Regions from separate parts of the Peribacillus sp. NPDC060253 genome, predicted to be linked through region 1. Evidence: a T-box and tRNA genes for the amino acid it is inferred to sense, from the RefSeq annotation. Region 1 holds a T-box; the other holds one or more tRNA genes.
What was found. A T-box is a leader RNA that pairs with one kind of tRNA and senses whether it is charged. The one in region 1 lies ahead of ACFWE9_RS02060 (valine--tRNA ligase), so its partner is inferred to be a tRNA-Val.
Positions count from the first base shown of each region.

Region 2: it encodes a tRNA-Val, which carries the amino acid that the T-box ahead of ACFWE9_RS02060 (valine--tRNA ligase) is inferred to sense. The anticodon was not compared.

Region 1 covers NZ_JBHXAS010000004.1:23,610-40,132, forward strand. The annotation lists gene hemB (porphobilinogen synthase) at 1-163, shown strand, start outside; gene hemL (glutamate-1-semialdehyde 2,1-aminomutase) at 202-1,491, shown strand; gene spoVID (stage VI sporulation protein D) at 1,837-3,273, shown strand; gene ysxE (spore coat protein YsxE) at 3,414-4,484, shown strand; gene ACFWE9_RS02055 (hypothetical protein) at 4,543-4,734, opposite strand; T-box leader at 4,970-5,199, shown strand; gene ACFWE9_RS02060 (valine--tRNA ligase) at 5,244-7,895, shown strand; gene ACFWE9_RS02065 (ATP-grasp domain-containing protein) at 7,968-8,810, opposite strand; gene ACFWE9_RS02070 (ATP-grasp domain-containing protein) at 8,779-9,720, opposite strand; gene ACFWE9_RS02075 (bifunctional folylpolyglutamate synthase/dihydrofolate synthase) at 9,818-11,101, shown strand; gene ACFWE9_RS02080 (hypothetical protein) at 11,455-11,586, shown strand; gene ACFWE9_RS02085 (prepilin peptidase) at 11,590-12,339, shown strand; gene ACFWE9_RS02090 (hypothetical protein) at 12,636-13,610, shown strand; gene ACFWE9_RS02095 (Maf family protein) at 13,803-14,372, shown strand; gene radC (RadC family protein) at 14,432-15,106, shown strand; gene ACFWE9_RS02105 (rod shape-determining protein) at 15,253-16,272, shown strand; gene mreC (rod shape-determining protein MreC) at 16,444-16,523, shown strand, end outside.
Region 2 covers NZ_JBHXAS010000083.1:4,109-20,631, forward strand. The annotation lists gene ACFWE9_RS19050 (GNAT family N-acetyltransferase) at 1-505, shown strand, start outside; gene menC (o-succinylbenzoate synthase) at 602-1,717, shown strand; gene ACFWE9_RS19060 (transporter substrate-binding domain-containing protein) at 2,351-4,324, shown strand; gene ACFWE9_RS19065 (sigma-54-dependent transcriptional regulator) at 4,344-5,699, shown strand; gene hutG (formimidoylglutamase) at 6,064-7,008, shown strand; gene gltS (sodium/glutamate symporter) at 7,013-8,206, shown strand; gene ACFWE9_RS19080 (IS3 family transposase) at 8,543-8,638, shown strand; gene ACFWE9_RS19085 (HutD/Ves family protein) at 8,796-9,410, shown strand; gene ACFWE9_RS19090 (hypothetical protein) at 9,811-10,239, opposite strand; gene ACFWE9_RS19095 (metal-sensitive transcriptional regulator) at 10,516-10,776, shown strand; gene ACFWE9_RS19100 (DsrE/DsrF/DrsH-like family protein) at 10,937-11,416, shown strand; gene ACFWE9_RS19105 (rhodanese-like domain-containing protein) at 11,444-11,812, shown strand; gene ACFWE9_RS19110 (rhodanese-like domain-containing protein) at 11,832-12,128, shown strand; gene ACFWE9_RS19115 (sulfurtransferase TusA family protein) at 12,182-12,754, shown strand; gene ACFWE9_RS19120 (MBL fold metallo-hydrolase) at 12,796-13,923, shown strand; gene ACFWE9_RS19125 (sulfurtransferase TusA family protein) at 13,967-14,194, shown strand; gene ACFWE9_RS19130 (sulfite exporter TauE/SafE family protein) at 14,246-15,025, shown strand; tRNA gene ACFWE9_RS19135 (tRNA-Val) at 14,989-15,076, shown strand; gene ACFWE9_RS19140 (hypothetical protein) at 15,416-15,655, shown strand; gene ACFWE9_RS19145 (hypothetical protein) at 15,888-16,304, shown strand.

The DNA.
Region 1 (16,523 bases):
TGAATATTCAATGGTTAAGGCAGCTGCCCAAAATGGCTGGATTGATGAAAAAGCGATAGTGATGGAAATGCTGACAGGCTTAAAACGTGCAGGTTCCGACTTGATCATCACGTATTTTTCAAAAGAGGTAGCACGCTGGATAAATGAAGAAAATCAAAGATGATAACAAACATAACCTGAAATGGAAAAGGGGATTGAATCATGCGGTCATATGAAAAATCGAAAAAAGCGTTTGCCGAAGCAAAAAAATTGATGCCGGGCGGCGTGAATAGCCCTGTGCGTGCCTTCAAATCTGTGGACATGGATCCCATTTTCATGGAGCGTGGAAAAGGTTCGAAAATGTATGATATCGATGGCAATGAGTATATTGACTATGTTCTTTCATGGGGACCGCTTATCCTTGGTCACACGAATGACCGTGTCGTTGAATCATTGAAAAAGATAGCTGAATCAGGTACAAGCTTTGGAACCTCTACGCTGATTGAGAATGAACTGGCTAAGTTGGTCATCGAACGGGTGCCTTCGATTGAGATGATCCGGATGGTATCATCAGGAACAGAAGCAACCATGAGTGCTCTAAGGTTGGCGCGAGGCGTTACAGGTCGGGATAAAATCCTGAAATTCGAAGGTTCTTATCATGGACATGGCGATTCATTGTTAATCAAAGCTGGATCCGGCGTTGCAACCTTAGGTTTACCGGATAGCCCGGGAGTACCGGAAGGCATTGCAAAAAATACGATTACCGTGCCATATAATGATCTTGCTGCAACCAAATATGCGTTTGAACAATTTGGTGAAGACATCGCCTGTATCATCGTAGAGCCTGTTGCAGGGAACATGGGCGTCGTTCCGCCACAACCTGGATTCCTCGAAGGCTTACGCGAAGTGACGACACAATACGGCGCTCTATTGATCTTTGACGAAGTAATGACAGGGTTCCGTGTCGGCTATAATTGTGCACAAGGTTATTTTGACATCGTTCCTGACCTGACTTGCCTTGGGAAAGTAATTGGCGGCGGCTTACCTGTCGGAGCTTTCGGAGGCAAGCGCGAATTCATGGAACAAATAGCTCCGAGCGGGACAATCTATCAAGCAGGAACATTGTCCGGTAACCCTTTGGCAATGACGGCTGGTCTTGAAACACTGAGCCAATTAACTCCTGAATCGTATGAAGAGTTCACCCGAAAAGGTGATATGCTCGAAAAAGGCATTGGCGAAGCAGCGGAAAAGTACGGTGTTCCGTATACATTCAATCGTGCCGGTTCCATGATTGGACTTTTCTTTACGAATGAAGAAGTGATCAATTATGATACAGCAAAAACATCCGATTTAGAGTTCTTTGCTTCCTACTATAGGGAAATGGCGAATCAAGGCATTTACTTGCCACCTTCCCAGTTTGAAGGATTATTCCTATCTACGGCACACAGTGATGAAGATATCGAAAAAACCATTGCAGCTACAGAACAGGCTTTTGCGAAATTAAAAAAATGATTTGAATAAAACTATTAAGTCAGGCTCCCTTTTTCCAAACACTTTTGGAGAAAGGGAGCCTGTCTTTTTTGAATTTATTCGATATTGGCCGAAATAAAATGAATGCAGGACGAATAAACTGGCAGAAGGCCGAATTAAAGCGAATGTAGACCGGATTAAACGGTAAAAGGCCGAAGTAAAGGCAAAAGCCAAAATAAATGCTTAATAAAATTACTTCTTTATAAAAGGTCCAGCAAAAATAAGGACAAGATGGCTTCCGACGAAAAAAGGAATAATCAATGGCCATCCTTCATAGATTGTTATTGGTATAGGTACCGTTTCCTGAAGCTGAAAGGAGGAGTTGTCTTGTCGCAAGAAAATGAATCGTATTTACGATTTTCTTTAGAGGAATCTGTTTGGTTCCATAAGGGACAGGAAGTGGTTGAGCTATATTCCATTTCCCTGGATCCAAATGTGACGATTCAAGAAAGTGATCAATATGTTTTTATACGAGGCTCGTTAGACTTATGCGGTGAATACAAAGACTCGCAAAATGGTGAAGAAGAGGAGTTTTCGCAGACCTTTTTGCCAAAAGCCGTTCAAAAGGTCGAGAGGAATCTCAATGGACTTAATGAGTTCACACACCGTTTTCCGGTTGATATAACGATTCCGAATAATCGGATTGCCTCATTGGAGGAAGTGTATGTCTCGATTCAAAGTTTTGATTATGCTCTGCCTGAGCATAATTGTTTAAAATTGCAGGCTGATTTGCTGATAACCGGAATTTATAATGATTCATATGTCGAAGAAAGGTTTGATACGGAACAGGAAGTTGGTGAAACTGAGGAACAAGAAGAAACGGACGGAGAAAATGAGTCTTATATTCCATATGCGGCTGGAGTGCCGCCAATCCCTGATTTTCAGCCTGTGTTCCGTGATGAGCAGGAAGAAGAGTTATACACACCATTTACTGCTGAGGCAAGACGTGTTTCTGAAGCAAACGAAGATGAGGAAGAAGAAGAGCCAATATATTTAAGTGATCAGCATAATGCCCCAGTTTTTGAAATTCCCGTTTCACCATATCCTGAAGAGGAGGAGTGGGAAACGGAAATTAACAGACAGGAAGAACAGGAAGAAGCTGAAGTTGTAGAGGAAGAAACGGATTTAGTAAGTGATTCGCATGACTCCGCAGAGGTACCTGTGTCATCCATGGAAGATGAGAAATTAGAAGAAGTAAGCAGGCAGGAAAAAGTTATAGAAAAATTGGAGACTCCTAGAGAGTCATTGAAAGAAGAAGAGCTAAATCAATCAAGCAATCAACAAAGTTTTCCAATGGGAAATGAACCTGTATCACAGTTTGAAACCGATGACGTCATCCGGCAGGAAGAAGAGGACGCTGTTGCGGGTCCCATCCTCAACGAACATGTAATGGTGGAAAAGGAAGAGGAATCGAATTCGTCCATAAGGGATCTGTTCAAAAAGAAAGAAAGACCAGCGCCGCCAGCTAAGGAAGTTAAAAATTATAAGGGTCGGAAACAAGCCGCTGAACGTGATGAACAAGATACGGCTGATCAAGGGGAAAAGCAGCATTCCATCATGGATTTATTCGGCCGGAAACAAGAAGAAGAACTGGTAAGGATGAAGGTTTGCATTGTCCAGCAAGGAGAAACGCTGGATGATTTGGCTCAACGTTATGATGTAACGGTACAATCCTTACTTTTCAGCAATGAATTGGAGTCCAATCAGAACATCCATGAAGGGCAAGTCATCTATATACCGAAGGCTGTTGCCTATAAAAATTAGCCACGACAGAGAGCAGAGCATATGGTCTGCTCCTGTTTTTTACTAAGGTATTAAAGTTTGAACGGTGGCTTTGGCCGCTTGAATGAAACGACGCCAGAAATCGGATTGTTGAGTTTTTTTAGAGAAAGTGAGTGAGTCTCGTGAGGGAAAACGAGAATCAGCAGCCTGCTAATCGGGATTGGGACACGGAGACCGTCTTGAAGGAATATGCCATGTATGTACAATATATTGAGGACTTCGGACGAGTGAAAAAAGTGTACAGTGATCGCGGTATCTTTGCCTTGAAATCCATTTTGCCGCACAATGGCATTGATTTTATTAAAAATGTTCAAAAATTGTACCATCGCGGATATAACCGGATCGTTCCCATTTATCAAACGATGGATCAGCGTTACGCCGTTCTTCATAATGGACGTTTGTATTACCTGATGCCCTGGTTGAATAATGAAGGAGCCGGGGAGCGCGATGAAAAGCATAAGCAAATGTTCAGGGAGCTTGCTCGGATGCATACGCTGTCTGTAAAAGAAACCCAAGTGGATATAGAAGAACGGGAAGCACATTATGAACGGACGATTGATGCTTGGAATAACGAGAAGGACTTTATGGATGAGTACATTGTCAGCTGTGAAAAGAAGTGGTATATGTCTCCATTCGAAATGACGGTTTGTACTTTCTTCACAGATATTTCACAGGCATTGAAGTACTCGATCAAGAAGTTTGAAACCTGGTATGAAAAAACGAAGGAAAGTGATAAGGTTCGAACCGTGGTCACTCATGGAAAGGTCTCTCTGAAACATTTCATTTATGATGAGCGGGGATATGGCTATTTCATCAATTTTGAGAATTCGAATACGGCACCGCCTCATTTCGATTTACTTCCATTTTTAGTTAAATCAGCTAGGACCTATCCTGTACAATGCGATGACTGTGTCGACTGGCTATATAACTACATGCGTTATTTTCCGTTGAAAGAAGAAGAATTGCTGCTCATGCAAAGTTATCTCGCTTTCCCCGGATCAGCGCTGGAATTAGTGAAGGGCTATTCTGATGGCAAGGGCCATCGTTCGGAGCTTGATAATGTTACCCAACTGCAGCGGCAATTTTGGCTCCTGAAGAATATTGAGTATATGGTGATGAAAATCGAAGAGATCGAACAGAAGAAAAAGGCGGCTGCCGAGGCTGCCAAACAAGAGCAGTCCCCCCAAAGCTAAATATACATGATTGGATTAACTCCAGGTCATGTATATTTTTTTTGCTTTAAGGGAATAATTAAATCCATTCGAAATATAAAGACATGGCCAAGAAAATAAATGCGATCAGCAGGAGCATATCAAAGAAAGTAGGAAAAATCAGAGTCCGTAATCCTTGGAATACGATAAAGGGGACGATGAACTGCTGGCAAACACCGCGGAATTTTTTCATCCAAGGCGGTAAAGTGTAGGGAGTATATCTTCGCTTCATATTATTACCTTCCTTTTTAGGCTTCTTATATTCTATGGGTGGTTAGTGGAAAATGTGAGAAAGCCGTCACAATCACTGTTCTTGGGTGATAAAATAAAGAAAACGGCAAGGCAAAGGGATTAATTTATGAAATTGGATGCTTCTCAAGTAAGTAAGCGAAAAGATGATTGACTGGAGCCCCATATTTTTTGTACTATATACTATATGCATTTAATGATTTTACATATGAATATAAATCAATGCAAAGACCGGAAATAGTAAGATGAAATGCACTTTCCAGAGAGGAAACCAATTGGTGGGAGGTTTCCAAGCAGCAGCATCCGAAGTCGTCCGCGAGCTGTTTTCGTGAAAGATTTTTAGTAGCGAAGGCCGGTGAAGAGCCGTTATCAGATTTGAGAGCCGAAAGAGATGTTTTTCTTTTTCGGAAAAAAGGTGGCACCGCGAACAACTTCCTTCGTCCTTTTATGATGATGGAAGTTTTTTTTATGCCCAAAAAAGGAGGAAATGATATGGAAGAAAACCAAATTTCGATGCCGACTAAATATGATCCGCAGACGATAGAGAAAGGCCGCTACAAATGGTGGCTTGATGGGAAGTTTTTCGAAACGACGGGTGACGATAAAAAAGAGCCATATACGATTGTCATTCCACCACCAAACGTAACAGGTAAGCTGCATCTTGGCCACGCTTGGGATACGACGCTTCAAGATATATTGACACGCATGAAAAGGATGCAAGGGTTTGATGTTTTATGGTTGCCGGGCATGGACCATGCTGGTATCGCCACTCAAGCGAAAGTTGAACAGAAACTTCGTGCCGAAGGCGTAAGCCGTTATGACCTGGGACGCGAAAAGTTCGTAGAAGAAACATGGAAATGGAAAGAAGAATATGCGAGCCATATTCGTGAACAATGGTCAAAGCTTGGTCTTGGCCTTGATTATACCCGTGAACGCTTCACTCTTGATGAGGGGCTTTCAAAGGCAGTGCGCGAAGTGTTCGTTTCGCTTTATAACAAGGACCTGATTTATCGCGGCGAATACATCATCAACTGGGATCCATCAACGAAAACGGCGTTATCCGATATCGAGGTTATTTACAAAGATGTGCAGGGCGCATTTTACCATATGAAATATCCGTTGGTTGACGGATCAGGCGAAATTGAAATAGCCACGACTCGTCCAGAAACGATGCTTGGCGATACAGCGGTTGCCGTACACCCTGAGGATGATCGTTATAAACACTTGATCGGCAAAATGGTTCGCTTGCCAATTACAGGCCGAGAAATCCCGATTGTCGGTGATGATTATGTTGATATGGAATTCGGTTCAGGTGCGGTAAAAATTACACCGGCTCATGATCCGAATGACTTTGAAATCGGGAACCGTCACAATTTGGAGCGCATCCTTGTCATGCATGAAGATGGCTCAATGAATGAAAAGGCCGGTAAATATGAAGGCATGGACCGTTTTGAATGCCGTAAACAAATCGTCAAAGACCTTCAGGAAGACGGAGTACTCTTCAAAATAGAAGATCATCTTCACTCAGTCGGTCATTCAGAGAGAAGCGGTGCTGTTGTTGAACCATATCTTTCGACTCAATGGTTCGTTAAAATGCAGCCGCTAGCTGATGCATCTGTTGAACTTCAAAAAGGGTCCGATGAGGAAAAAGTTCATTTCGTACCAGATCGTTTCGAAAAAACATATCTGCACTGGATGGAAAACATTCGCGACTGGTGCATTTCTCGTCAGCTATGGTGGGGCCACCGCATTCCAGCTTGGTACCATAAAGAAACAGGCGAAGTGTATGTAGGACATGAAGAGCCTGCGGATGCTGAGAACTGGGAACAAGATACTGACGTTTTAGACACTTGGTTCAGCTCTGCATTATGGCCGTTCTCAACAATGGGCTGGCCTGACAAAGATAGCGTTGATTTCAAACGATACTATCCAACCGGAGCGCTTGTGACAGGCTACGATATCATTTTCTTTTGGGTTTCAAGGATGATTTTCCAGGCACTTGAGTTCACGGGCGAACGTCCTTTTGAAGATGTATTGATTCACGGTCTTGTTCGTGACGAACAGGGACGCAAGATGAGTAAATCGCTTGGTAATGGTGTCGATCCGATGGATGTCATCGATCAATACGGTGCCGATTCCCTGCGTTACTTCCTATCGACGGGCAGCTCACCAGGTCAGGATCTTCGTTACAGCACGGAAAAAGTGGAAGCGGTTTGGAACTTCTCCAATAAGATTTGGAACGCATCCCGTTTTGCTTTAATGAACATGAATGGCATGACGTATGACGAAATCGATTTAAGTGGTGAAAAATCTGTAGCCGATAAATGGATTTTGACGCGTTTGAACGAAACGATTACAAACGTGACAAGACTTGCTGACCGTTATGAATTCGGTGAAGTAGGTCGTGTGCTTTACAACTTCATTTGGGATGACTTCTGTGACTGGTATATTGAAATGGCGAAGCTTCCGTTATATGGCGAAGACGAAGCAGCGAAGAAAACGACGCGCTCAATCCTGGCTTATGTACTGGATAACACGATGAGATTGTTGCATCCTTTCATGCCATTCATCACCGAAGAAATTTGGCAAAACCTTCCTCATGAAGGAGAGTCCATCACCGTTGCTGCATGGCCTGTAGTGAACGAAGAGTTGACTGATACAGATGCAGCCGAGGAAATGAAGCTGCTTGTTGAAATCATCCGCTCCGTTCGTAACATCCGTGCCGAGGTGAACACACCGTTAAGCAAAAAAATCAATCTGATTTTAAAAGCGAAAGACGAGTCCATCTTAGCTACATTACAGAAAAACAGCAGTTATATCGAGCGTTTCTGTAATCCTGAACAATTGACGATCGGAATCAAGGTCGAAGAACCGGCTCAAGCGATGACGGCAGTCGTAACGGGTGTGGAATTAATCCTTCCGCTTACAGGACTGATCAATATCGACGAAGAAGTGAAACGTCTTGAAAAAGAGCTCGACAAACTTAATAAAGAAGTTGAACGAGTACAGAAAAAATTAGGCAACGAGGGCTTCGTTAAAAAGGCGCCAGCAAGCGTCATTGAAGAAGAACGTGCCAAAGAAAAAGATTATAGCGAAAAACGCGACTCTGTGATTCACAGAATCAATGAACTGAAACAACTGTAAAACAAAAGGATGAACCAGCATTATGCCGGTTCATCCTTTTTGTGTTTCACACTATTTAAGAAATATGTTCCGTTAGGAGGTTATTCTTTCTTTTATGAATGTGAGGTACTCTCTGACGATATTCATGTCACTTAGGGCACTTAATGTCCGGCTCCCGACGACATCCTCGATTTCATTGAGCATGAGACTGCCGTCATCGTCAAAAATGAAATCGATCCCGACAAGGCCAAAATCAAACGCATCGATTACTCTTTCAACCAGAGCTAAGTCGGAAGCGGTCAGCTCGTATATGGAAGCCGATCCCCCTAACGTATAATTGGCCTTGAAGCTGGATGCGGATTCCCGGAGTACAGCAGCCTTCACATTGTTACCAACTACAAAAACGCGGATGTCCTTTCCGAATAAGCCAGGTTTTTGGACAATCCAACTCCCATCATTCATTTCAACCAGATCATTAGCATGCTCGATTAAATAAACTTGTTTCCCGCCGCGGCCATGTGTTTCTTTAGCGATGAAAGGGAACTCCATGTCATGGGCATTCGGCCTTCCGTTGCAGTATACGGTATCGGCCATTGGAATTCCCAACGTGGACAAATATTGATGTGTCTTTGCTTTGTCATTTGCCATTTCGGATACGAACGAGGAGTTAAAGCAAGCAATCCCCATTTGCTCCAGTTGCCTTGTGAGAAAAGGATCGATGGTCCGGACGATGGCAAAGTCCGGTAATGCAATTGGCTTCAGCTCATGTTCCACGTACAACTCGTTGTAGCGATGACCGATCCGAAGGTCTTCACGATGGTAAAATTGTAAATCAAGATCAAGCTTACTTGCCTCGTCTAGCATCCAATCTATGTATCCTTTATTTTTTACAGCATCCTCGCGGTTATAAATCAACCAACCTGCTTGTTTTCTCATCTGATGTACTTCCCTTTCCTAATTTGTCCAACATATAATCAAACATGCTATCAGCGATGTTGATGCCTGTACAGTCATATATATTTAGTAAATGCGAATTCGAATTCACTTCGCATAAAAGAGGACCATCTTCACCGAATAACAAATCGACGCCAGCAAAGTCGGTACCTAGAATCTCCACACATCGGATGGCGAGTAGTGCCTCCTCCCTTGTGGGTGTATAGGGTGCTGCCTGACCACCAGCTGTCATGTTAGCTCGGAAGTCGTGCTCGGAATGGCGTTGCATCGCAGCTATGACTTGATCGCCGACGACATTAACACGAATATCCCGTCCTTTACTGTGCTCGATGAATTCTTGAATGATGAATGGTCTGTGGCCGAGATTATGGATCGTCTTTAAAAAATCATCCTCTGTATGGATCAAATATACTTGTTCCCCAAAAGAACCGTATGCTTCCTTAACGATGAGGGGAAATCCAAGTTCAATCCCAATTTGTTTAAAGGCATCGACATTAACCCTATCAATCCCTTCGTACGTAAAAGGGGGAAACAAGGTTTTCGGCATAGGTATGCCATGCCCAGCTAATGCTTGATGAGTCTTTGCTTTGCTGTCGCATATATCGATCGCTGTACTGCTGTTATATACAGGTATGCCGAGCAATTCCAAATGGCGTGCCAAATGAATGTCTTTATCCATGAACAGAACAAAATCAGGCAGCCTATCAAACGTTCCTTTAAGTAATGGCACCCCTTTTTCAATAATGGGAAGTAGATCCGAATTACGGATAAGGGTGGCCGTGATTTTTTTTCTTTCTGCCGCCTCTTTAATGAACAAGGCTAAACTGGAAAACTTATCATGCTGTAAATAGCCGTTAACGACAATCCAACAGTGGAGAGCAGAAGTTTTCATTAAAACACTACCTTTCATCTAGGTTAATCGTTCAGATATTGATAAAATAATCTTAACGCATAAGAGCGGTATAAAGATAGAGGAGGCTCAATGATTAATGGTAACAACCATGAAAGAAATCAATCATTTTTTTGAACGGCGCCAAGTTCAATTGGGAATGAATTTTGGTCTATCACGAATGGAAGCATTATTAACTAAATTAGACAATCCCCATGAGGCGCAAAAGTATATTCATATTGCAGGTTCAAACGGGAAAGGATCTACCCTGCAATATTTAAAAGAAATCCTTCTAGCCCAAGGGGTTCGGGTCGCTGCCTTCACATCACCTTATTTAATCCGGATGAATGAACAGATAAAGATAAATGAAGATGAAATCAGTGATAAGGAGTTTATCGCTGCCTTCAACGAGCTGTGGCCGTACATCCAAGAGATGGACCAGGCAGGGAATGGACCCACTCAATTCGAAATATTGACTGCGTTGGCCTTCTCTTATTTTAGCAAAAAGGAAATAGATTTGGTTTTAATGGAAACCGGACTAGGAGGCAGGCTTGATACAACGAATGTCATCAAGCCGATTCTTTCGATCATTACCTCGATTTCTTTGGAGCATACGAACATCCTGGGTAACACGCTTGGGGAGATTGCTTCAGAGAAAGCGGGCATCATTAAAAGCGGCGCGCCGATCATCAGCGGAGTTACAGCAGAGGAGCCTGCAAAAGTAATCGAAGAAAAAGCGTATTCAGTAGGCGTACCTTATTACCAATTAGGTAAAGACTTTCATGTTGATCATGTAAAGCAAAGTGAAAAAGGTCAAAGTTTCTCATTTTCTCTGGGTGATAGGTTCATCGAAAATGTAGATATGCAGATGTTAGGCCGTCATCAGGTGGAGAATGCAGCACTGGCCGTGGCTGCTGTCTTATTAGGAATGGAAAATATCGATGAAAAAAGCATCCGCAAAGGAATAGGAGAAGCGAAATGGGATGGCCGTTTCGAAAAAATATCGGCAGAGCCGTTGGTGATCATTGATGGTGCACATAACCCTGCTGGCATCGACGTACTGATGAAAACGCTAAACGAGCATTACCCTGAATATAAGTATCGATTTGTATTCAGTTCATTTAAAGATAAAAATTATTCCTTGATGCTTCAAGGACTGGAAAAGGAAGCGATTGAAATCATCATTACCGAATTCGTCCATGATCGGGCGGAGGATGCGCAAACGCTTTATGATAAATGCAGACATGAAAATAAAAGTATAAACAAGGATTGGCAAGAGGCGATAAGGGAAGGGAGACGGAAAACAGTCGAAAAGGAGGTTCTTGTCATCACAGGTTCCCTTTATTTCCTTTCACTTGTGAGGGATTTCCTATCTGAAAGTTGAAGCCTTGTGACTGATAGAGTCTTGCCTGCGATTACATGAAGATTTCATGCGGCTCGGCCTACTGCTCGTTACCGAGAGTGTAATTTGAATACAATGATTGCTGTTTCCATCGTAATGAAAACTCGTAGTGAATGATCAACTTTTATCGGTCAAAAAACAGGATTTTTCAAAAGGTCCATTTATTAGCCATATTTTGTTAAATCGAGCCTTTGAATAAGAAAAATCCTGAATGGGTTATGGACAAACCAATCACCCAATATATTGGTTAAAACATGTTTAATATTGAAGCTATATGACTTAGGAATGATTATGCTCGGGCGGGATGAAAAGAAAATATCGGGAGGAATGAAACTATGGAGAAGGCTAGTTATTATCATAAAGTAGGTTGTCCTGAAAAAGGGATGGGACATTCTGATGAAGGAACGTTTACCGTTGACCTAAAAGGTCCAATGGAAGTGAATAGATTCCTTGTCCAATTGAAATAAATGATGGCTATCCATATCTATCTATTTGTCCTAGGTTTAATTTTAGGCTCATTCTTTAACGTCGTCGGATTAAGTGTTCCGGTAAACAATACTTTTGCGAATCGCCGATCCGCTTGCCCAACTTGTGGGCGGAAATTGGCATTCTTCGAGTTGATACCAGTTATTTCTTATATGTTGCAAGACGGAAAATGCCGGGGCTGTAAAACAAGGATTTCCCCCCTATATCCACTAGTGGAAATGCTGACCGGTGTTTTGTTTACCACTTCTCCCATATTCCTTGGCTGGTCGAACGAACTCTTGATTGGCTTGACATTGATTTCATTATTTATGATCATCTTAGTGTCTGATGTGGCCTATATGCTCATTCCTGATAAAATTCTGCTTTTCTTTATGGTGATATTTATGATACTAAGAGTTTTATATCCACTATCTCCCTGGTGGGATTCCATTGTTGGGGCAAGTGTTGGTTTCAGTCTCCTGCTAGTGATCGCTGTAGTGAGTAAGGGGGGCATGGGGGGCGGTGATATTAAGCTGTTCGCTGTGATTGGATTTGTACTGGGGACGAAGATTGTGCTATTATCGTTTCTCTTTGCGAGCTTTTATGGGGCATTCTTTGGCATCATAGGGATGCTAACCGGAATTTTAAAAAAGAAAACCTTGATTCCATTCGGGCCGTATATCGTGTTTGGGACATTGACAGCTTATTTTTGGGGTGATTCCCTTCTGTACTGGTATGTTACCTTCCTGAGATGAGCGTAAAGGACTATCCTAGTAAAGGGGGAATTTGTCAAAAGTTCCCTGAACATTAGCGTAGCTAGGGAATCATCCTCATTTGGTGCAAGTGAAAATGCTAGGAATGGGAACGTCTAGTGACGGAGATTGAACCGCCCATGAACCAGAAGTATCAGTGCTTGGAGGTCCTTGTATTTCAATTGATATTTAAAGGGAAATTTGACGAAACCTATTAATGACAAGACGACAAAAGTCTTGTTATTTTTTTTTGTCTCTATGTTAGGATGGAAAAAATGACCTGGAGGGGAGGAGAAAAAGTGAGCAAGTCTGAAAAAAGCAAAGGTGTCACGATTAAAATAAATGGGGAAGAAAAAGTATTTGCCGATAAAAATAAGATTGAAAGCCAAGAGGCAGCTAGTGAGGAACAGGAACGCCGTGATGAGAGTTTCGAATGGATCCTTCCTGATGATTCAAACGAGAATAAAATCGTATTGGTCCCCACACAGCCAAAGAAGAAAATGCCGAAGCTTATCGGTTTTGGTACAAGCTCACTGAAAAGCTCGAATAAAGGACCGATAAGGACATTTTTGATTGCTGTCATTTGTGCCGTGTTTTTTGGTTCGATTCTTGGTTTGATAGCCGTTAAGACAATCACAAGGGAAAAAGCTGCAGTTTCTTCGATCGAGACCTCGATTCCAACGGGGCAACCTGTTGAGGAGGATAAAAAAGCGGCATCGAAGGTACAAGGAGCCCAACTGAAGACGTTCCTAGTACAGGGCGGTGTGTTCAGCAGCGAAGATGCGGCGAGGCAAATACAAAAGAAAGTCATTGAAAAGCAGGTTCCGGCTGAAATATTCAAATTGGAAGACAGCTATTATTTATTCTTAGGTTCAGCAGAGAGTCTAGCTGCAAGTAAGGATCTGGCCTTGTACTTAAAGTCGTATGATGTAGACGTATATTGGAAGGAAATCAATTTTGAAGCGGCTGGGAAAAGTCAAGCAGATGAGACAACCCTCGACAAGATGAAGATGGTATATGCTTCGTTAGCAGAAATATCTGCAACCAAGCTTCGTGGGAAGGGAGCGACGGTGAACGATGAAACGCTGAAAAAAAACATGGATGAGTTGAAGGCGGGGAAATTATCTCCAGAGTTTTCGAAAATGAACGATGATCTAACTGCTGCGGCAAAGTCGATTAGCGAATTTGAGACTTCAAAAAATGAAGAAAAGCTCTTGCAGGCTCAAGGAAGTCTTCTTGATTTTTTATTGAATTACCAAAACATATTGAGTTAAGTATCGAAAAAGGGGAGCTATTTAACAGGACAAGCTCCCCAACAATAAACTAAAAAGGTGACACCTTTTTTATTTTCCGGGAAATACTTACAGACTTTTGTCGATTCATAGTAAACAATAATTGTGGATTGCACCATAATTTGATAGGATAGAGATGTATCTCCCTATGTAAAGAAAGGTGACCTTTTAATTATGCAACCATTGATTTTAGCTTCTTCATCACCACGTCGTAAAGAACTTCTACAATTACTTCAAATCCCCTTTAAAAGCATGAATTCCAATGTCGATGAAAGTATTGATGAAAACATGTGTCCGGATGATGCAGTAAAAGAGCTGGCCTCCCGTAAAGCGGCAGCCATCTTTGCAGAGTTTCAGGAAAGCTGGGTAATCGGCTCGGATACAGTTGTTGTCCTTGATGGAAAGATATTGGGTAAGCCAATAAACCGGGCAGATGGAAAAAGAATGCTGGAAATGTTATCAGGACGGACACATGAGGTTTACACTGGTGTTGCCATCCTATTTGGCATGCATCGCAAAGTGTTCGCAGAAAAAACCGAAGTGACATTTTGGGAGCTGCCAGAAGCTGAAATCGAACGTTATCTGGATAGTGGGGAACCTTTTGATAAAGCTGGCAGTTATGGGATTCAAGGATACGGATCGCTTCTTGTCAAACAAATCAAAGGGGACTATTTCTCTGTCGTTGGGCTTCCTGTTTCAAGACTGGCACGTGAACTAAAGGCAATGCAGGCAGACTTGGGATAATGAATTTCTCCTTTGGCATCTCCCTTTCTTAAGGAAGGGTGGATGTATTGAGTGAAAAAATGTTAATACGGGATTACCCGAAAGAAGAGAGGCCGCGCGAAAGGTTTCTGCAAGACGGACCGCAAAGTCTCTCCAATCAAGAATTGCTTGCACTGCTATTGAGGACGGGATCAAAGGAAGAATCCGTTCTTCAGTTATCCGGCAGGCTCATCAATTCCTTCAAGGGACTGCGTCTGCTAAAAGAAGCCTCAGTAGAAGAATTGACCGTGATTAAAGGAATTGGTGAAGCGAAAGCGATTCATATTCTAGCATCTGTCGAACTTGGCCGGAGAATCAACAAATTGAATGATCAAGACCGTTATGTGATTCGATCTCCTGAAGATGGAGCCAATTACTGCATGGAAGAAATGCGGTTTTTGTCACAGGAACATTTCGTCTGTCTTTATTTAAATACGAAAAATCAAGTTCTTCAAAAAACTACGGTCTTCATAGGAAGCCTCAATGCCTCGATCGTACATCCACGTGAGGTTTTTAAAGAAGCTTTCAAAAGGTCCGCTGCCTCTATCATTTGTCTTCATAACCACCCCTCCGGAGACCCCTCTCCTAGCAGAGAAGATATTGAAGTGACGAAAAGATTAGTCGAATGTGGTAAAATAATCGGGATTGAAGTATTGGACCATATCATTATCGGGGAGCACAAATATATTAGTTTGAAGGAAAAAGGTTATTTATGACACTATCAAAATTTTTGACGATACGATATAATATTGTTTATGATTTTTAAAAGAGGAAACTTTTTCAAAACTCTTATTGTCAAAAAACGACAAATAATTTGAACTTATAAAAAAGGCATTTTTGTTTACGAAAGGGAGATACCATAATGTTTGGAATTGGCGCTAGAGATATAGGGATTGATTTAGGAACGGCTAATACGCTTGTGTATGTCAAAGGAAAAGGGATTGCAGTACGTGAACCATCAGTTGTCGCTGTGCAAACAGATACAAAGCAAATCGTTGCAGTCGGAAATGATGCGAAAAACATGATCGGCCGTACACCTGGGAACGTGGTTGCCCTTCGCCCGATGAAGGATGGGGTAATTGCCGATTATGAAACGACGGCTACCATGATGAAGTATTATATGAAAGAAGCTCAAAAAAAAGGCGTATTCGGTAACAAGCCATATGTCATGATTTGTGTGCCTTCTGGAATTACAGCAGTTGAACAACGTGCAGTCATCGATGCAGCTAGACAAGCTGGTGCCCGTGATGCATATCCTATCGAAGAACCGTTTGCAGCAGCGATCGGGGCAGACCTTCCTGTTTGGGAACCTACAGGCAGCATGGTCGTTGATATCGGTGGAGGAACAACGGAAGTGGCGATCATTTCCCTTGGTGGAATCGTTACAAGCCAATCCATCCGAATTGCCGGTGACGAAATGGATGATGCCATTATCGTATACATTCGTAAGAATTACAATTTGATGATCGGTGAGCGTACTGCTGAAGCGATTAAAATGGAAATTGGTTCCGCTGGTGACACGGAAGGCGTTGAAAACATGGAAATTCGCGGCCGCGATCTATTGACTGGATTACCAAAAACGATCGAAATTACCGCTGAAGAAATATCCAGAGCATTGAGCGATACAGTGTCTGCGATTGTTGATTCCGTGAAAAACACTTTAGAAAAAACACCACCTGAATTAGCCGCTGACATCATGGACAGAGGCATTGTGTTGACAGGCGGAGGTGCTTTGCTGCGCAATTTGGACAAAGTCATCAGTGAAGAAACGCAAATGCCGGTGATCATCGCTGAAAATCCGCTTGATTGTGTTGCAATCGGAACGGGAAAAGCATTGGACCACATTCATTTGTTCAAGACTAAATCAAGAGATTCACGATAAGCATTACTTCTCAAATAGGACCGGCTCAACAAAAGGTTGCAATTTTGAGCCGGTTTTTTTATGTTCGAACCATTAAATTAAAATGTAGCTGTTCAGTTTAATCATGACCATTGTGTAAATTTAAGATATTAAGATGTGAATTAAAGATATTAAGATTGAGGTGCAATAATCATGCCACAGTTTTTTAATAAAAAGCTCCTTCTCTTGCTCGTTAGTATTATCGTTCTCGTGGCATTGATCGGTTTTTCATT
Region 2 (16,523 bases), on a different contig from region 1:
TTCCCTTATTACCTGGACATACGATCCCTTAGAAAGTATTAATGGGTATTTAAATATAGGCAAGCTTGGTGGGGTCTGTTCTACATATATCCCAAACTGCTATGGTGAAATGGAAGATCTATTAAACAGTGGAATTCCTTCTGACCGCTTTCTTGTCGAATGGCATATTGGCAAGAAGGAGACAACGGATTCTAGAGGACGGGGAATCGCGCAGGACTATATGATAGAGAACTCGCTGATTCAATGGGATACCATTGAAAAGGGCTTGCCGGTTCCTACTGTCACTCTTCCGCTGCCTGAACAAGAATGTGATATAGCTTTTGTGGCCATTCCAAAAGATTTCCGAACAATACGAGACACAAATATTCAAGCGGCCAATGAATGGCGAATGAAAACCAGGGACATTTTTACCGATTTATTTCAGCAAGGATGGCAGGTAATAGATTTTATAAAGAATCCCATGACGGAAATTCCCATTCAATTTTATGTGCTCTCAAGGAAATAATCCTGTAAGAGTTTTTATAAAGTAATATCAGGATGCTGTTTGCCTGTAATAAAAAAATGGTAGGACAACAGTTTTATCAACAAAGGAGATCTCCCAGTGAAAATTAAACAAGTTATTTTAAGGCATCTGAAGCTTGATTTGCTTGAACCTTTTACAACTAGCTTTGGGACGGAATACGATAGGGATTTTATCCTTGTAGAAGCCCAAAGCGATGACGGCATTTCCGGATGGGCAGAATCTGTTGCGATGCTCGACCCTCTTTATAATGAAGAGACTTTAAAAACAAACTGGCATATACTCGAAGATTATTTAATTCCAATAATCCTAAAAAACGAAATCCAGCATCCTGATGAAATCTCTGAAAAATATTTCAAGCATATTCGCGGCAATTACATGGCAAAAGCTGCTATAGAGGGTGCAGTTTGGGATCTATATGCGAAAAAGCAAAATGCTTCTCTTGCGAGTGCGTTAGGTGGAATAAAAAAGAAAATTGAAGTGGGGGTGAGCATTGGAATAAAGGACTCGATTGATTCGACTCTGGATATGATTGAAACTTGTCTCGGAGAAGGCTATAAACGGTTTAAACTTAAAATCAAACCGGGCTGGGATGTTGAATTAATAGACAAGGTCCGAAAAGTATATCCTGAAATTCCTCTAATGGCAGATGCAAATTCAGCTTATACCTTACAAGATATAGACCGGTTATCCGCCTTGGATGATTTTAATTTAATGATGATTGAACAACCGCTTGCCTATAACGATATCATTGACCATGCAGATTTACAGTCAAGGTTAAAAACACCTATTTGCCTGGATGAAAGCATTCACTCATTGGAAGATGCTAGAAAAGCTATTAAATTAGGAAGTTGTAAAATTATTAATATTAAGATTGGCCGAGTCGGGGGCTTGACTGAAGCTAAGAAAATTCATGATTTATGTCTTAAACATGAAATTCCACTATGGTGTGGGGGGATGCTGGAATCAGGAATAGGAAGAGCGCATAATATTGCCATCACTTCCCTGCCAAACTTTACCCTTCCTGGGGATACCGCAGCTTCCTCCCTCTACTGGGCAGAAGATATTATTGAACCTGAAGTTACGGTAGACAACGGAATGATCATGGTTCCAGAATTGCCCGGAATTGGCTATGAACCAAGTTTGGAAAAAATCAATAAATATACTATACACAGTCAAACATATAATTTGAGTTAGAATAGAGTTGAAAGAAACGCATAGGGTAGTTCCTTGTTTCAATATCTATTTTCCTTACATAAAGGCATGATTCCTAAAAAAAGGAGCATGTCTTTTTTGAACACAAGCATGAAGTACTGGAAATGCTATGACAAAGGTAGAGTCTGCGGCCAATCTGCCAACCCAACTACTAGAAATAGAATGGCTGGCGAAAAAAACTAAGTAAAGACTGCTATTCCAAAAATTTTGAGTCATAGATTGAGATTAAATGTGATGGAACCCCTTAACATCAAAATAATGATGCAAAAAAGTCAGTTTCAACGTTCATTCATGTGAGAAAAGAGTATGCGAACGTTTACGAACATACATTTCCTTAAACAAAAAAATAAGGGATTCTCCCTCCTATTCCCACGATTAATTGAACATTATCTACAATCCATTTACCAATCAAAAAATTAATATTAATTAGATTTGCTACCATTTTTTAATTTCCTTTATCCAAGCTTCGTATGAAGTGATTTGGATCAAGGGTTATTAGATACACTTAAGCTTTTCTTATATACTTTAAAAAGTTATCATAATAGAGTCTTTGTACATGGTATATATACACATTTATGATACGAAACTGTATGTATAGAAAAAAGGGGTGAGGCGATGCGAAAATTACATATTATCTGTGCCGTTATAACCGTCTTCCTTTTCTTTTTTGGCTGTTTCTTTCCTTTAGCAGTGAGTTCGGAAGCCCAAAAAGTGATACGGGTTGCAGGGGATAATAACTTTCCACCTTTCGAATACTTGAGCGATTCGGGCGTTTATACTGGTTTTAATGTGGATATCATGAACGCCATTTCTATCGAGACTGGCATTAGATTCGAATACTATCCTATGCCGTGGAACGAGGCAGTACAAGCTATGCGCTCGGGAAGAGTGGATGCGATTCAAGGTATGAAGTACAATCAGGAACGTGAAGAGATTTATGATTTTTCTGATCCGTATTTCACAAGTTCACAAGGAATTTTTGTGTTGAAAGATAACATGTATATCCGAAAAATCGAAGATCTAAAAGGCCGGAAAGTAGCCGTACAAAAAGGTGATGTTGCACGCGGTTTATTAAGCAAAGTCGATCGTTTGCAATTGGTGGAAACGAACAATCAACAAGAAGCCGTTCAGTCGTTGATCGACGGAAAAGTGGATGCTTTCATTGGAAATCGGATTACGGGTCAATATTTTCTACAGAAAAATGAGCAGCAATCACTTATTAAGATTGTCGGTGAGTCACTTGACACCACAAATTATGCTGTAGCTGTGATGCCGAAAAACAAAGATTTGCTGAAATTATTCGATCAGGGAATTTCTCAAATCAAGAAAGATGGAACGTATGAAAAGATAGAGAAAAAGTGGTTCGGGGAGTATATCCTGCCGAATACTCAACGATTACGCAAAACCATGTTGTATTTGGAAATTGGTCTTTTTCTAACCTTCATTGTGATTACTCTCATCTTATGGTGGAATCTCAGTCTTAAACGAGAAGTCGCTAAGCGAACCGAGCAAATTGAGTACGTGAATAAAGACTTGGAAGAGAAGATGCTGCTCCTTGAGGAAAATATCCATTTTCAGCAACAAGTATTAAACAGTGCCTACAGTTCGCTTATTACACTGAATCAGCAAGGTCTTGTATCAATGATTAATGTTAGGGCCATGGAATATTTGGAGTTGGATAGCAGTGTTGTTAGAAAACCTTTTCAGGATCTGCCCATTGTCTCTTTCATCCCAGAAAAGGAGATTAGAGCTGCGTTAGAGAAAAAGAGGGTCTTCTTACAAAAGGAAACGGTGTGGTCTCAGTTTGCGAGCAAAAAAAGGCATATTACTTACAGCGTGTATCCAATTCAGACTATTGGGGGAGAAAGTGTAGGTGCGGTGTTGAACTTTTTCGATATTACGGAACAAAAACAGCTTGAGAGAAAAGTGGCTCAGGATGACCGATTGCGTTCATTGGGACAACTCGTGGCAGGTATCGCTCATGAAATACGAAACCCGTTAATGTCCATCCTTACCTATACCCAATTGCTGCCGAAAAAATTTGCAAGCGCAGATTTCCGTACGTTCTTTTCCGAACAGGTTACAAGTGAAATTACCCGACTTAATACATTAATTAACGATTTGCTCGATTATTCTCGCCCTAAAAAATCAGAGCCTGTCACTTTTTCTGTGAATGAGACCATGAAAGGGATAGAGCTATTGCTTAAGCCGAAAATCAAAGAAAAAAACATGCGTATTGTTCATGAGTTCGCTGGTGACATTCTGACAACTGCAGATACACAGCAGATCAAACAAGTGCTGGTGAACGTCATTCTCAATGCCATTCAAGCGTCCAATCAAGGGGGAACCCTTATATTTCGGACATATTATCGGGACATATTCACTGTCGTTGAAATCGAGGATGAAGGAATCGGCATTTCGGAAGAAGACATTGATAAGATCTTTGAACCGTTTTACACCAGAAAACCAAACGGGGTCGGGCTTGGGCTTTCAATTTCGTATAAACTTGTCAAAGAAAACGATGGTACTATTGAGACAAGAAGTGAAGAAGGAAAGGGAACTGTAGTGACCATTTGTTTACAGCATTAAAACAGAAAGGGTGAATACGATGCACCATATCATGATTATTGATGATGAGCCAACCATTTGTCAGTCACTTACGTTTGCATTGGAAGACCAGTATCACGTTTATTCGTTTACAGACCCACGCGAAGCGCTCCCTCTTCTAGAAAGAGCTGAAATCGCCATCGTTTTGCTGGATTTAAAAATCGGGGGATACAATGGGATGGAAGTGTTAGAAGAAATCAAACGCCTCTCCCCCTCGACGGTTGTCATTATGATGACAGCATACGGTACCATTCCATCTTCCGTAGAAGCCATGCGTAAGGGAGCATTTACATATGCGACAAAGCCACTTCATATTGATGAATTGGAAGTGCTGATGCAAAAAGCAGAAGAAGTATATACGCTTCAATCCAAAGTGAAATGGCTGAATGAAGAATTGGAGAAGGTGGCAGGTGTGAATGGCCTTATAGGTGAAAGTTTAGCAATGCGCAATATATTCTCCTTAATCGATAAAGTGAAGGATATCGATTCTAACATTCTCATAGAAGGGGAAAGTGGAACCGGTAAAGAAGTCGTCGCCAGAACAATCCATAATCAAAGCAAGCGCAGAAACAAAAAGTTTCAGGCTATTAATTGTGCGGCCATTCCGACTCACCTGTTGGAATCAGAATTATTTGGATACGAAAAGGGCGCATTTACAGGTGCGTCCCAGCGGAAATATGGACTTTTTGTGTTGGCGGAAGGAGGAACAATCTTTCTTGACGAAATCGGTGAGATGGATTTGGCGCTGCAGGGGAAAATTTTGCGTGTTCTACAAGAGAGAAAGGTAATGCCCGTTGGAGGGGTAGAAGAAGTCAGCATCGATGTCCGTATTATTGCTGCGACAAACAGAGACTTGGTTAAAGAAGTAAAAGAAAATCGATTTCGTGAAGATTTATATTACAGATTGAATGTGATTCCGATTCACCTTCCGTCTTTACGTGAACGAAAAGAAGACATTCCTTTGTTGTTGGAATTTTTCATTGCAAAAATCGGTGATCGAATGGGAAAACCTGTAGAAGGAATTTCCCATGAAGCGTTGCAGCTTTTACAGCAATATGACTTCCCAGGAAATATTCGTGAATTGCAGAATTTGATTGAAAGAGCCATTGCGCTTACGAATGAGTCTTATATACAGAAAGCTGATTTACCCTCCGATATCCAAAAAAGCTCGCGCGCATTTTTTGGTAACACCTTAATCCCAGTTTATGTCGGCGAACCGCTTGAAGAAATCGAAAAAAGAGTGATTCTTCATAATCTTGCCGCTTTTAACGGTCATCAAAGGAGGACAGCCCAAACAATTGGCATCGGGGAGAGGACATTGCGAGACAAGTTGAAGAAATATCGGGAAGAAAAGTAGGCGGAAATTGCCGAGCGGCAATTTTCGCCTGCTTTTTATTTTGAAAATATCTTAATTTCCCACTGTTCTTATGGAGATGAACCTGGCATGAAACTTGCTTAATTAAAAATATAGTAAAACCATTAGACAGACTGGAGGGAATATAGATATACATCATAATGGGATACATTGCTGGACTGGGGGTTACAGTGCAGCGAAAGCGGGGGTGCAAAAGGGCATCAGGTCGTAAAAGTCAATAGCCTATCCACGTTTAACGAAAGCAAAAAGGACAAGCCATTGCACCAGATCTTTTAAAATAGTACAGCCCGAAATTGATTGGCGATTGCAAATATGAAGTATTTTTATTTATGGGGAGGAAAAATAAATGTATGCGTTACCAAGTATGGATTTATGGAAAGGCAGAACAGATAGTTTAATAGATAAAGATGAATTTAGAATTCATCAAATAGTTAAGGATCATCAAATAACATCAACAAAAAATACATGTGGAATAATAGGGTTCTCTTCTGAAGAAGGAGTACGGAGGAATAAAGGAAGACTTGGAAGCAAAGAAGCTCCCAATGAAATACGTAAATCCTTATCTTCTTTATCTTGGCACGGCCAATCAGCAGATGGTCTAGTTGATTTCGGAAATATCATTTGTGAAAATCAACAGTTAGAAGCAGCACAAGCTGAATTAGGAAGTCACGTAGAAAAAATATTAACCAAAAATATGTTTCCTATTATTTTTGGGGGCGGACATGAAACCTTTTATGGTCATTATCTTGGAATTAGGTCGAGTGTTGGACCCAATGTTAAAATAGGCATTCTTAACATTGATGCTCATTTTGACTTACGATCTTATGAGGAAATCACCTCTTCTGGAACGATGTTTAAACAAATATTAGATCATGATCATCATGCTAGTTATTTGCCGATTGGTATTCAACGTTATGGAAATACAAAAAAATTATTTAACACTGCAACTTCACTTGGTTGTTCTTGGATATTGGAAGAAGAATTAGTTAACGAGATTTCTCATGAAAACGAAGAGAAAATTCTAAATTTTATGAATCAAAATGATGTTATTATATTAACACTTTGTATGGATGTTATCAGCGCTTCTGAAGCACCTGGTGTTAGTGCACCTTCCTCCTTTGGTCTCTCTGGAAAAATGGTTAGACAATTAATTCGCAAAATCATTTCACATGAGAAAACTATTTCATTTGATATCTGTGAAGTAAATCCATCATTAGATTATGATAATCGCACTGTAAAACTAGCTGCAAACCTAATAAATGAAGTATTCATGTGCGTAGACAGGAGATAATAATATGACCATCGAGATTAATCAAACAATAACTATTTTTTTAGCGATAATGCTTTTAGCACTAGGTGGGATTATCGTTAAGAAAGTAAAATTATTTAAACATTTTTGTATCCCTGCTCCTGTTGTTGGAGGATTACTTTTTGCAATAGTCGCTACAAGTCTTAAAACCTTTCTAAACGTAACGATTTCATTGGATACAACACTACAGGGATTGTTCATGTTGACATTTTTCACCACCGTCGGATTAGGTGCTAGTTTTCAATTAGTAAAAGTAGGCGGTAAAATATTATTAATATATTGGTTATTATGTGGGTTTTTGGCCTTTGCTCAAAATTTAATTGGCATTTCTTTAGCGCCCGTTTTCGGCATTGATCCGTTGATTGGTATGATGGCAGGAGCAATTTCAATGGAAGGGGGTATTGGTGCAGCTACAGCTTTTGGTGGAACCATTGAATCGCTAGGAATTCAATCTGCCCAAGCAATTGGAATAGCAGCAGCTACTTTAGGGTTAGTATTTGGTGGATTAGTTGGAGGTCCCACTGTAAAGTACCTAATTAATAAACACAAATTAACACCAAGCAAAGAAGATATTGAAATTCAAGAAAAGAAAGAAATGGAAGACAAAATAGAAATAAATGTAGCTTCATTCATGAAACAAGTATTGATACTAACATTTTGTATGGCTTTAGGTTCATATTTAGGAGAGTTATTTTCGGCGAAGACAGGTTACGTTTTACCGAATTATGTTGGAGCAATGATCGTGGCTGTAATAGTTCGGAATATTTTAGATAAAATAAATGGAAAAATTATCGAAATGCCTAGTATAAATTTTATTGGAGATATTACTTTAGGGATTTTCTTATCAATGGCTTTAATGAGTATAAAACTATGGGAAGTTGCTGACCTTGCTTTACCTATTATTTTAATTGTGGTGATACAAGTAATATTCATTATACTTTTAAGTATATTCATAATGTTTCGTTTCCTTGGCAAAAACTACGATGCGGCTGTTATGGTTGGTGGGTTTATCGGACACGGTATAGGGGCTACACCAAATGCTATGGCCAATATGTCAACGATTACCGCTAAATATGGACCTTCAAGTAAAGCGTATTTAATCGTTCCAATTGTGGGTGCATTTCTTATTGATGTTTTTGCCATGCCAATTATCATTATAAGTATTAATCTATTTAAATGATAATTTGTTCTTCACTAGTATTTATGGAATGAATTTCATAAATACTAGCCTTTGTTTATCGGGGTTATTAAGGTATGAAAAAAGTGGTTTGGTGCAAAAGCCCGAAATGGTCAAAATAAAATACAGTGTTAATACCGAATATCTTGGTTGTTATACCAAGAAAATTCGGTATTGATTTTTTTATTCCAATTAAAAATTTTCCATAGGTAATTCACAATGGTTTTTCTGTCTGATTCTTAATACAACGTAACCCTTCAATTTCAAGGAGGTATGATCCACCTCTGCAACGGTTTTGAAAATGTGTGTATTGTGTCGTTTCACAGTAAAAATGGATAGATGCCGAAAGTGAAGCAAGCGATTTTGGAGTATATTCAATATTTTTACAACCAGAAGCGAGGACATTCACCACTCGAAAATGTAGCCCCCGTGTGAATGTTTACTACGATATTCAGAGACCAGTGGACCTAACCTCTGTTATGCCTCTCTGTTTACCGTATCCAACCTATTGACATTACACCAATTTCGATCTAAACTCTGGTGGAAATTGAATTGAACTGAAATAATGTAATAATAAAAGGGGAGAAAATAATTGTCCTATTTACTAAAAGTAATAAGAAAAAGTGAACAAATAACTAGTCTTTGGTCAGGTGGTAAAACAACTCAACTTGCTATTTATCCTGAAGATGGAGATTACTCGAAGCGTGACTTCAAATGGCGGATAAGCACCGCAGATATTGAGGTAGAAGAATCCGCATTTACCCACCTTCCAGGCATTCAGAGAATCATCATGAGCCTTGATGGTGAAATGTCACTGCAACATGAAGGAAAGCACCATGTGTATTTAAAGCCATTTGAACAGGATCGGTTTGATGGCGGCTGGACAACCCGAAGTATTGGAAGGGTTACGGACTTTAATTTGATGTTAGCAGAAGGGTGCGAAGGAGACCTTAGCACGATTCATATGAATCAAGGAATCCATACTGAAGTGTTGGATATTAGGGAAACTACGAAAAGATCCGACGCCTTTTATTGTGTCAAAGGAAAAAGTAGAATGAGTATAGATGAAAAAGAGACTATTGTTTTAGAGCAAGGTGACTTAGTAATCTTAAACATGGATCATTCAAGCAACAATTTACATATTAAGTTATCCAATTACAATGACGATTATACTGCAACAATTATAAAGGTAAGTATTTTTTATTGATTGAGAAATTCCGGTTCAAATGCAAAAAAATACGCACGGAAGAAGCTGGCTTTACGAATATAACCCGATTTTATTCTACTGGACTTTTTGCGGGTTGGTTTTGCCATGCTGAATGACTTATTGTAAATAACATCGATGAGTTAACCCTTATTCAAGTGCTATCTACTATACGTACCAATAGTTGATATTGGGGCATAAAACATCTGGTTTTATCCACAACTCTTATCGTGCTGAAAAAATTGAAGAATTAAAGAGTGAAGCTGCCGTAAACTAGGTGGCTTTTTCTTTTTATAAAAAGTGAGAATAAACGCCTTGACAATATACCCCCATAGGTATAAAGTGAACTCATGAACACAACTCACGAGTAAAGTGCTCAAACTCACGAGTAAAGTACTCAAACTCACGAGTAGTGCTCAAACTCACGAGTAAAGTGCTCAAATTCACGAGTAAAGTACTCAAACTCACGAGTAAAGTGCTCAAACTCACGAGTAAAGTGCTCAAATTCACGAGTAAAGTGCTCAAACTCACGGGTAAAATGCCCAAATTCACAAGTAAAATGCTCAAACTCACGAGTAAAGTGCTCAAATTCACGAGTGAAATGCCCAAGTTCACGAGTAGTGCTCAAACTCACGGGTAAAGTGGCCAACTCACGAGTAAAATGCCCAAATTCACGAGTAAAATGCCCAAATTCACGAGTAAAATGCCCAAGTTCACGAATAAAGCTCACAATTCTAGAATTGATACAGGTGGTGGATGCGATTTTTTCATTGTTTATAATATTTATCGTTATTTTGGTTCGATTTATGTATAAACGGTATGTACCTGTCAAGAACATTCCTTGTCAAAAGGATGAAAGACAGGATTCTATATTATTGATATAAGGGCTTATAATCATAAACGGGATCAAGGCGATAAAGAAGTTTTGAATATCCCTTATGCCTATTTGAAGCGTTTTAATGAAGAAATCCCACATGAAAACATTCATGTAATTGCTTCAGATAAATTGGAAGTGAACTTGGGGCTGCGTTTCTTAATGAGAAAAGGAATTAAGGTAACAAGTTATGAGATCAGTGATTGTGTTTGTAAATAGATGGGAGGGCAGCATATGGAATATGATCAAAGTGTCATAAATCGATTGAAGCGAATGGAAGGACAAATCAAGGGAGTTCTTGGAATGATGGAAGAGGGAAAAGATTGCAGGGAAATCATCACTCAGTTGTCTGCTGCACGTAGTGCGATTGATAGGACCATGGGTGTTATCGTAAGTAGCAACCTTGAACAATGCGTTCGGGAAAGCATCGAGAAAGGCGAAGGCACTGAACATCTTGTCAAGGAGGCCGTTGAGTTACTCATTAAAAGTAGGTAAAAGATGGGCCGAATCTGAAGAATGTGAAAGCAAACGTTATAAAGCTACGGTAACTAATTCCGTCTTGGAAAGTATGTGAAGAGAATATTTTTTTAAAATGAAATATACCCCACTCGGTATATAGAGGCGTATGGGTAACCATTCAGGAGGGAAAACATATATGACTGAAAAGAAAAAAACAACGATCATCTTATTTAGTGGTGATTATGATAAGGCAATGGCTGCTTATATCATTGCTAATGGTGCGGCAGCTTATGACCATGAAGTGACGATCTTCCATACATTCTGGGGATTGAATGCCTTAAGGAAAGATGAGCCTCTACCATTAAAAAAAGGATTTTTAGAAAAAATGTTTGCAAAAATGATGCCACGCGGTTCTGATAAAATGGGTCTATCCAACATGAACTTTGCTGGAATGGGACCTAAAATGATCAAACATGTGATGAAAAAACATAACGCCATGTCACTGCCAAATTTAATCGAGTTGGCTCAAGAACAAGAAGTGAAACTGATTGCCTGTACAATGACGATGGATTTATTGGGCTTGCAACAAGAGGAATTATTGGATGGAATTGAGTATGCAGGTGTCGCAGCTTATTTAGCGGAAGCAGAAGATGGAAATGTAAACTTATTTATTTAAATATAAGTTAGGGTGGGATGAAGCAAGATGGGAACTATAGTGAATATCTTCATACTAGGTGTAATCGTTTGGTTTTTATATCAGCGTTTTTTCCCGGCAAAGGGTATAAGCAATATAACTGCAACCGAGTTAAAAGCTGAGTTGAATAACAAAGGGAGTAAGCAATTCATTGATGTCCGCACTCCTAATGAATATAGGGGCAACCACATTAGAGGCTTTAAAAATATTCCTTTAAATGAACTTAACAAGAGGGCACAAGAACTATCAAAAGATAAAGAAGTGGTTGTAATTTGCCAAAGTGGAATGAGGAGCAGCAGTGCAAGTAAGACATTGAAAAAACTCGGATTTAAAGAAGTCACCAACGTAAAAGGCGGCATGAGTTCATGGCGCGATTAAAAAGGAGGATCACAAAATCATGAAAGAAATTTTACCGAATGAAGTGCATGCATTAATGAAGGGAAACACCCCAATCCATATTATTGATGTGCGTGAGGTAGATGAAGTTAAGGCAGGGAAAATACCGAATGCAATGCATATCCCATTGGGATTAATGGAATTTAAAATGCAGGATCTAGATAAATCAAAGGAATATATCATGGTCTGCCGTTCAGGGGGCAGAAGTTCAAAAGCAGCCCAGTTACTTGAGGAACATGGGTATAAAGTGATGAACATGATGGGCGGAATGAATGAATGGGAAGGTCCAACAGAATAATTTTTAAATCCAAAAATACCCCCAGTCCTATTCAAAAACAAGGAGGATATAACATGATTAAGACAAATTCCGTTTTGGATGCCAAAGGTTTAGCTTGTCCAATGCCAATCGTAAAAACGAAAAAGGCCATGAACGGTCTGGAAGCAGGGGAAGTGCTGGAAGTTCAAGCGACTGATAAAGGATCAACCGCCGATATGAAAGCGTGGGCAGAAAGTACAGGTCATCAATATTTGGGTACAGTTGAAGAAGCTTCTGTTTTGAAACATTATCTTCGGAAAGCAGGTGGAGAAGAACAAGAAGAGAAGCAGCATGAAAATGTCATTTCAAATGAAGAACTTCTTCAAAAAATCGAAGAAAATCAAAACACGATCATCTTGGATGTTCGAGAAGCAGCAGAGTATGCTTTTACTCATATTCCAACAGCTAAATCCTTTCCAATGGGTGAATTGGAACAACGTATGGGAGAGCTTGATAAAAAGTCCGAGATATTTGTCATTTGCCGTACTGGCAGCCGGAGTGATCTTGCTGCACGAAAACTAACGGCAACAGGCTTTGTACAGGTGATCAATGTTGTACCTGGCATGAGCCAGTGGAACGGTCCAACACAAATATCAGTGAATGAATAGAAAAAAATTTGGATTTTAAAATACTACAGGGGGTATGCAGGGTGACATTTAATTCAATGACTGCCGCGGAAGTATCAAAGAAAGTAATCAATAAAACGGACTTATTCATTTTAGATGTTCGAAATGAAAATGATTTTACCGATTGGAAAATTGAAGGGGAGAATTTTATATTCCGTAATGTCCCTTACTTTAATTTACTGGATGGCGTGGAAGAAATCATCGATCAAATTCCGACCAATAAAGAAATCTTGGTTGTATGTGCAAAAGAAGGTTCATCTGTTATGGTGGCCGAGATGTTATCTGAAGCAGGACTGGACGTTTCATATTTAAAGGGCGGAATGAAAGCATGGAGCGAGCATTTGGAACCAGTGAAAATCGGTGATTTGACTGATGGCGGCGAAATCTATCAATTTGTCCGGCTTGGTAAAGGCTGTTTGTCTTACATGGTCATATCCAATGGTGAAGCAGCCGTTATTGACTCAACAAGGATGATTGATGCCTACATTGATTTTGCCGATCGTATCGGAGTGAAAATCATACATGTTCTTGATACACACCTACATGCGGACCATATTTCAGGAGGAAGACGAATAGCGGAAAGAACGAATGCAACATACTGGTTGCCGCCAAAAGATGCAACGGAGGTAACTTTTGAATATCAGCCATTAGCAAGCGGCAAAGTGCTAACCATTGGTCATACAGCGATTGATATCCATTCATTATACTCCCCAGGCCATACCATTGGTTCCACATCATTTGTGGTCGATGGTAAATACTTGCTTTCTGGAGATATTTTATTCATCGATTCCATCGGCAGACCGGACTTAGCCGGATTGGCTGAAGATTGGGTAGGGGACTTGAGAGAAACACTTTATTCACGCTATAGAGAATTATCAGATGAGTTAATCGTATTGCCATCACATTTCATGATTATTGCTGAATTGAATGAAGACGGAAGTGTCGCTAAAAAATTGGGAACGTTGTTTGTTGAAAATCATGGATTGAACATTGAGGATGAAGCGGAATTCAGAGAGCTGGTAACAGGTAATTTACCACCTCAACCAAACGCTTATCAAGAAATCCGTGAAACGAATTTGGGGAAAATCGAACCTGATGTTGAAAAACAGCGCGAAATGGAGATCGGACCAAATCGTTGTGCGGTTCGTTAAGCTTAATAAAAACATGAAATCAAGAAAATAGGAGAGTTGTCATATGAATTCAGATAAAGTGTTAGATGCAAAGGGACTTGCTTGTCCAATGCCGATAGTAAAAACGAAAAAAGCGATGAATGATCTGCAAACAGGGCAAGTGCTGGAAATACATGTGACGGATAAAGGAGCTAAAGCCGACTTAGCGGCTTGGTCAAAATCCGGCGGCCACGAACTAGTGGAAACGACAGTAGAAAATGATATACTAAAATTTTGGATTAGAAAAGGCTGATAAGGAGAGGGGACCTATTTGGGTGCCCTTCTTTTAAAGGAGACACTTAAAATGGATATTACTTTTATCATTACCATCTTTTTGATTGGATTTATAGGTTCGTACGTTTCTGGAATGCTCGGCATCGGCGGCTCGATAATAAATTATCCAATGCTTCTGTTTATCCCGCCACTCTTCGGGCTAGTAGCATTTAGTGCCCATGATGTGACAGGTATAAGTGCCGTACAAGTTTTATTTGCTTCCATCGGAGGTGTATGGAGCTATCGTAAGAGCGGACATTTAAATAAAACGCTCATTCTCTATATGGGAATCAGTGTTTTAATCGGAAGCGTGGTCGGAAGTTTAGGATCACAATCGATGACGGAAAATGGAGTCAATATCGTCTATGGCATTTTGGCTTTGATCGCGGCTGTCATGATGTTCATTCCGAAGAAAGGAATAGATGACATTCCATTGGAATTAGTGACCTTTAACAAATGGCTTGCGGCCATCCTAGCCTTGATCGTTGGAATAGGTGCTGGTATTGTTGGAGCCGGAGGGAGCTTTTTATTAGTTCCCATCATGCTTATCGTTTTAAGAATTCCAACCAGAGTGACGATCGCATCTTCACTAGCAATCACTTTCATTTCATCGATTGGCGCAACAGTAGGAAAAATCTCAACAGGACAAGTCGATTACTACCCGGCATTGATCATGATTATTGCTAGTTTAATAGCATCCCCGCTTGGGGTGATGGCCGGAAAAAAAATGAATGTAAAAGTCCTGCAAGTCATACTCGCCATACTGATTTTAGCGACTGCCGTGAAAACTTGGGTAGGGATCATGTCTTGAGGCACTTCTTTGACAAGGAAGGGGTCGTGGGTTCGAATCCCTCACAGGTCATCAACTACCAAAGACTCAAATCCTTGATATAACAGGGGTTTGGGTCTTTTTTTGCTTTTAAAGTTATAGTTCGTTTTGTTTTATTTACTGGCGGATAGAGAAAAGGAGTAAAACGTATTACAGGACAATAATTTGAAATAATTAATATTTCAAAGAACTGTGGGTTAAGCCTCTTGCTTATTCAGCTATAGATGGAGGTTAAAAAGAATACCATCTTTTTGGCTTTTCTTTAAAAGGTACATAATCATATTCTTCGGTAAAATACACTTTACTATAATGTGTTGGGTTACCTTTACTACCAAATACTATGCACGGGAATACTTCTTGGAAGCTCTGAACATGACGCATAAAGACTATGCAAAATATTGGCAAACGATGAAAGACTTCAGAGATAAATTTTCAGCTCACAGAGAGAGTGGTTACAACGAACCTGTCCCCTACTTTGATTTTGCGTATAATGTAGCACTTCATTACGTTTCTTGGCTTGAAAAGTATAATACAATGCCTTCACTTGATATGATGGTAGAACAATATCATGAAGAATTACAACCAATGATAGAAAGTTTTAAAGTGAAATAAATAGTAGGAGGAAAGTATGGAAGAGTAATTAAAAGCAAATTTCTTTCCTTTTAGGGGATTAATCACACTTTTCGTAGGACTTACACTCCACTTCAGTATTATATAGTAAATATTTCCTTTATTTTTAACAGTGTGATTTTAATATCTCAACAGTTTATTATATTGATAAAGGAAGAATAACTTAATCTAACACTATAATGAAGTAAGTCTTTAAAAGGGAAGTGATAGTTAAATGCTTTATATAAGCGATATCGAAAAGATAATTAATAACACATTAAATGAGCACAAATTGGATATTATTTATGAATTTGACAATAATCTAAGTGCACCTATGAGTTATAACGTATCGACCAATACTATAAAATTCAATTACCTTCAAGTTAGCGGTTATAAAGGGAAAATTAGAATTAAAGAGACAGAGGAAGACTTTGTTAAAATTATTCTTTATCGTATGCTTGGTTATTATTTAGATTTTAAGAAAAACAAACATGATTTAAGGATTTTAATGTATGGTCACGAAGAAGAAAAAGAAAAGCTAAAATCTGAAATAGAAACGAATGCTTGGGATTATGGGAGAACATTAATACCTGAACAACTATTGGAGTCATATGATAAAGTTCGTGAATTAGATAAAATGCTAATAAATTAATGTACTCTAAGAAAATGGAGACCCGACTTTAAACTAAAACAAGAAAAAGAAGCCTTCTTGGAGAATCTCTCTGGAGCTGACTTTTGAGTGAGAAATTAAACTGATATCCAATAAGACAAGACCCAGAAAAAGAGGAGTTGTCTTAGAAAGCTTGATAAATAAACAATTAGAAAATGAAGTTCAAAGTTCGTGCTCAATTTTTAAGAGAAAACATGGAAT